DNA from 3 places in the Dactylosporangium sp. NPDC000521 genome. Region 2 is predicted to be linked to each of the others. Evidence: riboswitches for the same ligand, from Rfam matches in the RefSeq annotation. Region 2 holds a riboswitch; each other region holds the start of a gene.
The links. A riboswitch is a leader RNA that binds a small molecule or an ion and turns the genes downstream of it on or off. The one in region 2 is predicted to bind thiamine pyrophosphate.
Positions count from the first base shown of each region.

Region 1: it holds a riboswitch for thiamine pyrophosphate, as region 2 does, so the genes downstream of both, ACFY3L_RS35760 (ECF transporter S component) here and ACFY3L_RS44545 (fumarylacetoacetate hydrolase family protein) in region 2, are expected to answer to the same signal.
Region 3: it holds a riboswitch for thiamine pyrophosphate, as region 2 does, so the genes downstream of both, thiS (sulfur carrier protein ThiS) here and ACFY3L_RS44545 (fumarylacetoacetate hydrolase family protein) in region 2, are expected to answer to the same signal.

Region 1 covers NZ_JBIAYW010000013.1:111,851-114,101, reverse strand. Annotated here, with positions in the region: gene ACFY3L_RS35765 (ABC transporter ATP-binding protein) at 1-551, opposite strand, end outside; gene ACFY3L_RS35760 (ECF transporter S component) at 554-1,120, opposite strand; TPP riboswitch at 1,193-1,299, opposite strand; gene ACFY3L_RS35755 (acyl-CoA dehydrogenase family protein) at 1,452-2,251, shown strand, end outside.
Region 2 covers NZ_JBIAYW010000023.1:14,263-16,513, forward strand. Annotated here, with positions in the region: gene ACFY3L_RS44535 (DUF6401 family natural product biosynthesis protein) at 56-403, shown strand; TPP riboswitch at 786-915, shown strand; gene ACFY3L_RS44540 (hypothetical protein) at 917-1,132, opposite strand; gene ACFY3L_RS44545 (fumarylacetoacetate hydrolase family protein) at 1,176-1,484, shown strand; gene ACFY3L_RS44550 (AMP-binding protein) at 1,709-1,966, shown strand; gene ACFY3L_RS44555 (universal stress protein) at 2,043-2,237, opposite strand.
Region 3 covers NZ_JBIAYW010000003.1:268,867-271,117, forward strand. Annotated here, with positions in the region: gene thiO (glycine oxidase ThiO) at 1-1,025, shown strand, start outside; TPP riboswitch at 1,051-1,161, shown strand; gene thiS (sulfur carrier protein ThiS) at 1,160-1,366, shown strand; gene ACFY3L_RS11410 (thiazole synthase) at 1,464-2,210, shown strand; gene ACFY3L_RS11415 (thiamine phosphate synthase) at 2,204-2,251, shown strand, end outside.

The sequences.
Region 1 (2,251 bases), on a different contig from region 2:
AGGGCCTTCGCGAGCGCCGCCCGTACCAGCTGAGCACCCGCCGGATCGAGGTTGGCGGTCGGCTCGTCGAGCAGGAGCAGGCGCGGCCGCGCCACGAGCACGCCGGCGATCGCGAGCCGCTGCTGCTCACCGCCGGACAGCTGGGCCGTGTCACGGTCGCGGTCGTACGGGAAGCCGACGGCGGCGAGGGCGGCGTCGACCCTCGGCCAGATCTCGTCGCGGGGGACGCCCCGGTTCTCCAGGCCGAACGCGACGTCGTCGCCGCACCGGCTCATGACGAGCTGGGTCTGCGGGTCCTGGAAGACGATGCCGGTGCCCGCCCTGCGCTGCCGGGCCGGCGCGCCGTCGACGAGCACCTCGCCCTCCTGCTCGCCGGAGTCCTCGGCGAGCAGGCCGGCGAGCGCGGCGAGCAGGGTGCTCTTGCCGGCGCCGGAGGCGCCCGCCAGGAGGACCCGCTCGCCGTGCTCGATCCGCAGGTCGAAGTGGCGGACCGCCCAGGCCTTGCGCCCGGCATGCCGCCACCCGAATCCCTTGAACTCGACGGTGCTCAACGTCAGACTGCGGCCCGTTCGCGGCCCGACGGGAAGCGGTCCAGCACGCCGGTCGTGGCGAGCGAGCGCTGCAGCGCCCACGAGCCGGCGCCGGCGATGACCGCGCCGCTGGCCATGACGATCGCCGCGTACAGGGCCTTGTCGGTGTTGCTGAACGCGCCGTAGTAGATGTTGAGGTCCAGCAGGGCCGCGCCGCCCCCGGCGAGGGCACCGGCGACGAGCGCATTGCCGAGCTTGAAGCTGCGGTATCCGGTGAACGCGAAGCCGAACTCGCCGCCGACGCCCTGCACCAGGCCGGACAGCAGCACGCCGAGGCCCCAGGTCGAGCCGAACAGGGCCGAGACCAGCGCCGCGACGAACTCGGTGTAGAGCCCGGCGCCCGGCTTGCGGATCACGAGCGGGCCGAGCACGCCCGGGATCAGCCACACGCCGTAGATGAAGGCGCGCCACGGCAGGGCGACGCTCTCCATGGCGTTCCACAGGTTGTTCCACGCGTAGAACACGGCGGCGAACGCCACCGCGATGACCGACGCGACGATGATGTCGACGGTCCGCCAACGGGTTTCCACTTCGGTGCCTCCTGGTCCGGGGGTGAGCCAGAAGGAGTCGCGACGCCACGCCGCTGGTGCGGACGTGGCGCGGGCGTGAGGTGACCGAGCTTCCTGCGCTGGCATTACCCAGATCAGGTTCGAGGGTCTGCGGCTTTCTCGCCGCACTCTCAGCGCTGTGCGCTCCCCTGTCGGATGTGAAGTTGTTTCCCGACGGTAACAGTGAACGATTCCCGCTCGTAGGTCCCCGTCGTGAAAATCACGGCGCTTGATCCTTCTCCGCGAGGCATGGCCTTTGCTACTGGCGGGTAATAGCCTGGTCGGTACTGGACTGACACCTGGGGGTGCCGCAATGACGCAGGTCGCTTCCTCGCCCACCGCTAGCAGTACGCACACCGAGAAACACGCGCGCAAGGTCATCGAGGCCAGCCGCGAGCAGGAGTGGCGCAAACCGAGCTTCGGCAAGGAGCTGTTCCTCGGCCGATTCCGCCTCGACCTGATCGACCCACCGCCGGCGGACAAGCAGGCCGCCGAAGGCCAGGTGTTCCTGGCGAAGCTCCGCTCGTACATCAGCGGCGTCGACGGACAGCAGATCGAACGCGACGCCCGCATCCCCGACGAGGTGCTCCGCGACCTGGGCTCGCTCGGCGCCTTCGGGATGAAGATCGACACCAAGTACGGCGGCCTCGGGCTGTCGAACCTCGACTACTGCCGCGCCCTCGCGCTGGTCGGGTCGGTCAACCCGTCGATCGGCGCGCTGCTGTCGGCGCACCAGTCGATCGGCGTGCCACAGCCGCTGAAGCTGGTCGGCACCGACGAGCAGAAGTCCCGCTTCCTGCCCCGGCTCGCCGGCGGCGAGGTGTCCGCGTTCCTGCTGACCGAGCCCGAGGTCGGCTCGTACCCGGCGAACCTGCGCACCTCCGCCGTGCCGACCGGGGACGGCGACTACCTGCTCAACGGGGTCAAGCTCTGGGCCACCAACGGCACCCTGGCCACGCTGTTCGTGGTGATGGCGCTGGTACCGCGCTCCGAGGGGCACCGGGGCGGCATCACGGCGTTCGTGGTCGAGGGTGACGCGCCCGGGGTCACGATCGAGCGGCGCAATGCGTTCATGGGCCTGCGCGGCCTGGAGAACAGCGTGACGCGCTTCCA
Region 2 (2,251 bases):
AAAGGAGCGGTTGCGGCCTTTTCGTCCCGGTACGGCCTCTCTATGGTCGTACTTCATGAGCATCCCCGCCTCGAACCTGGGCGCCGACCACGCGACCGTGCAGATGCTGCTCGACCGCCTCCACCGGCGGATCGGCGCCGCCGGCCTCGCGGCAGCAGCTGCGATTCCCGGCCTGTCGGCGCAGGTCGACCAGCACGCAGCCGAGGTGCGGGACCTGCTCGGCATCCGCGGCCGTCGGCCGACGCTCGCAGCGCTGGCCAGCTACGCCGACGGACTACTGGACGGGGCGATCGACCGCGGATGGCAGCCGCCGCAGCACGATCTGGCCGGCTGGGTCGACGCCGACGGTGTGACGGTCCGGCTCGTGGCCCTGTGCGACTTGGCCTGCAGCGCCATGGCGTAGCGGCAGAAGCAACGTTTCGCCTCCTGCTGCTCAGTGAAGGGGCGCTGTACTCCTCGCGCATCGTCGAGTGGCGGCGGGCCCGCGACGCCAGCGCTCTGGCCGGGGTGGCCGACGAGCCGCGCCTGGTTTACCGACCTCGGCCCAGGCTTCTACGACACCCGCGTCAATCCCGAACGCCGCAAACGCAACCACATCCGCCAGTTCGAAGCCCTCGGCTACACCGTCACTCTCGCCCCAGCCGCCCGACCGGCCCGTAGTAAGCAGCATCCCAGCTGCGCCGGGATGCTGCCGCCTGCCCCCTCACCCTGCATTTTCGGATCAGCTTCACCCGAGCTCTCACCCTGCACCTGCCGGTTTCCGGCGTAGCGTATGTGAGTGCCTGCGGGACAAGCGGGAGAGCGAAGCTATTAGCCCAGCGGAGCTGAGAGGCCGAAAGATCGGAGAGGTTGGACGGCGATCCCCATTCACCTGATCCGGACAATGCCGGCGCAGGAAAATTGCCTCGCAGGTTATTCATCTGCACCGACCACTCGGCGCGCCGTCTTTCGCGCCGTCTTTGATGATGTCAACGGCCATGGCGATGTGGCGTGACGCATGTTGCGTGATCGGGATCAAGACTACTGCCAGTGAGGATCGCCGGGGTGGATGCCGCGTGCGATCCCGCGCAACGCGCCCTGCCGCGTCGTCGCCCAGATGACGAACTTCATCCCGCACGTCGACGAACTTCATCTCGCACGTCAAGGACACGGGCGGCAAGCCCGAGACGGTCCCGTTGACGTTCTTCCGCAAGACGTCGGGCTCGATCAGCGGCCCGTTCGACGACGTGGTCCGCCCCGGCCACGTGCGGCTGCTGGACTACGAGGTGGAGATCGGACTGGTCTTCGGCCGCCAGATGCCGGTCGGCACGACGGTCACCGCGGACAACCTCGCCGACTACGTCGCGGGCATGGTGGTTACCAACGACATCGCGGCGCGTGACGTCCAGCTTCCGCAGACCCAGCTCTACGAGGCCAAGTCGTCGAGACCGCCGTCGCCACCAACGACGGCGCGATCGACCTCGGCCGGCAGCGCACGGTCGTGAGGTACGCCCGATGACCGGGGACCTGCTGTGGCCGTACTACGCCGCGCCCGATGACCTGGCCACGATCGAAGCCGTACCGCTCAGGGCGCGGGGCCTGCCCGAATCGACCTACGCACCAAGCGGTCGCCCGCGACGGCCTGCTCGACGCCGTCCTCGTCCTGCGGCCCACCGAGGCAGCAGGCGCGCCCCCAGCCGCTGCCCGCCGTTGAGGGCGCACGGCGATCCTGGCCGAGGGCTACGGGCTGAGCGAGGCGTCCTGCGCGAGCGCGCGCAGCTTCCCGGAAGCGCCGCGGCCGCATTCGGTCGGGCAGTGCCCGCCCTACCAGCAGATGAGGGTGGTGCGTGCCGGCGCCGACGGAAGCTGGGAGGACGTGCCCGCTGGGGGGGAGAGTGGCTTGCTGGGGATCAGCGGCCCTACCGTCTTCCGGGGTTACGTCACCGGCCGCGGCGAGAACGGCCACGTCCTCAGGTGCCGCCGGTAGCATTGCCCGGGGCCGGGTCAGCCGGCCGGTGATCTGTTCGACCATCCGTAGGTCGCTGCCGCCCCAGGCCGCGGGTTCATGATGCTGCCTTCTCGGCATGAACGCGCGACGGGACGACGACGACCGGGCAGGGTGCGTGTTGCACGCAGTGTTGGCTGACCGAGCCGAGCAGGATCCCGGTGAACGTGCCGTGCCCGCGGCTGCCCACCACGAGGAGTTCGGCGCCGTTCGCGGCGTCCAGTAGGACCTTCGCCGGGTGGCCCTGCACCACCCGGGTGACGACAT
Region 3 (2,251 bases), on a different contig from region 2:
TCGTCGGGCTCAGTATCGCGTGGGAGCTGGCGCGGCGGGGGGAGCAGGTCACCGTGTACGACCGGGACCCGCGGCGCGGGGCGGGCCGGGTCGCGGCGGGGATGTTGGCGCCGGCGGCCGAGGCGAGCTTCGGGGAGGAGGCGCTGCAGGAGCTGATGCTCGAGTCGATGCGGCGCTGGCCCGCGTTCGCGGCGGAGCTGAGCGCGGCGACCGGGATGCCGCTGGGGTACCGGACGGAGGGGACGCTGCTCGTCGCGCTCACCGAGGACGACCTCACCGAGGTGCGGCGGCTCGTCGACTACTACCTGCGGGCGGGGCTGCCGGTCGAGCCGCTGCAGGGGCGGAAGCTCCGGGAGCTGGAGCCGATGCTCAGCCCGCGGGTCCGGGGCGGGGCGAAGGCGGCCGGGGATCATCAGGTCGACCCGCGGCTGCTGCTCGCGGCGCTGCGGTCGGAGCGGCTGCCGGTCACGTGGGTGGAGCGGGACGTCGAGGATCCGTCCAGCCTGCGGGACGATGTGATCATCATCGCGACCGGTGCCGGGATCGCGCGGGTGACGGGGTTGCCGGTGCGGCCGGTGAAGGGACAGCTGCTCCGGTTGCGGGGTGCCGAGCCGCTGCTCACGCACGTGGTGCGGGGCGTCGCGCTGGGGCGTCACGTGTACCTGGTGCCGCGCGCCGACGGGGAGCTGGTCGTCGGGGCGACGGAGGAGGAGCGCGGCGCCGACACGACGGTGACCGCCGGTGGGGTGCTCGACCTGCTGCGTCCGGCCGCGGACCTGCTGCCGGGGGTCGCCGAGCTGGCGCTCGCGGAGACCCTCGCCGGACTGCGGCCGGGGACCCCGGACAACGCCCCGATCCTCGGCCGGCTCGAAGGGCAGACGCACGACAACGTGTACGTCGCGGGCGGCCACTACCGGCACGGAGTGCTCCTCGCACCGGTCACCGCGCACGCCATCGCCGACCTGGTCACCAAGGGATCGACGGATGTGGACATCAGTGCGTACGGGGTGAGCCGCTTTACCTGAGGACCGCGGCGGGGTTATGGTCAGCTCGTACCCCACGGGAGTCCGGTATGACCGGGCTGAGAGGGGGGCTGTCAGCCCCCGACCGTCGAACCTGATCCGGATCATGCCGGCGCAGGGAGTCAGGAGTGAGCCGTATGCAGCTCGTGGTCAACGCGGTCGCCGCCGATGTGGACGACACCGCGACCGTCGCCGACGTCGTCCGTGGCCTCGCCGGGGTCGAGGACCCGCGGGGCGTCGCCGTCGCGTTGAACGGGTCCGTCGTGCCGAGAGCAAACTGGGCCGAGACCAGGCCGGTCGACGGCGACACCATCGACGTCCTCACGGCGGTCCAAGGTGGCTGACCTCGGCAACAGCGCCGGCAACGGCATTGGCACCGCTACCGGCAACGGCATCGGCAGCGCCGCCGGCATCGGCAGTGGCGACGGCGCGACGCTCACCATCGCCGGGGTGGAGCTGCCGTCGCGGCTCATCCTCGGCACCGGCGGGGCGACCAGCCACGCCGCGCTCGAGGCCGCGATCCGGGCCAGCGGCACCGGGCTCGTCACGGTCGCGCTGCGCAGGCTCGACCCGGGCGCGCCGTCGCTGCTCGACGTCGTCGAACGGTGCGGCGTGCGGCTGCTGCCCAACACCGCCGGCTGCTACACGGCGACCGAGGCGGTGAAGCTCGCCCACCTGGCCAGGGAGGCGTTCGACACGGCGTGGGTCAAGCTGGAGGTCATCGGCGACGAGGAGACGCTGCTGCCCGACGCGGTCGAGCTGGTCACCGCCGCGGAGCGGCTCGTCGAGGACGGGTTCACGGTCCTGCCGTACACCACCGACGATCCGGTGCTCGCCCAGCGGCTCGCCGACGCCGGATGCGCCGCGGTCATGCCGCTCGGCGCGCCCATCGGCTCCGGCCTCGGCATCCGCAACCCGCACAACATCGCGCTCATCCGGCAGAAGGTGGCCGTGCCGGTCATCCTCGACGCCGGGATCGGCACCGCCTCCGACGCGGCCCTGGCGATGGAGCTCGGCTGCGACGGGGTGCTGCTCGCGACCGCGGTCACCCGCGCCGAGCACCCCGCGCGCATGGCGGAGGCGATGCGGCTCGCCGTCGAAGCGGGCCGCCTCGCGCACACCGCCGGGAGGATCCCGCGCCGCCTGTACGCGACCGCCTCGAGCCCGATGGGGGGACTGCCATGGTGACGAGGCTGGTGCTGTTCACCGACCGCCGGCAGGCGCACCGG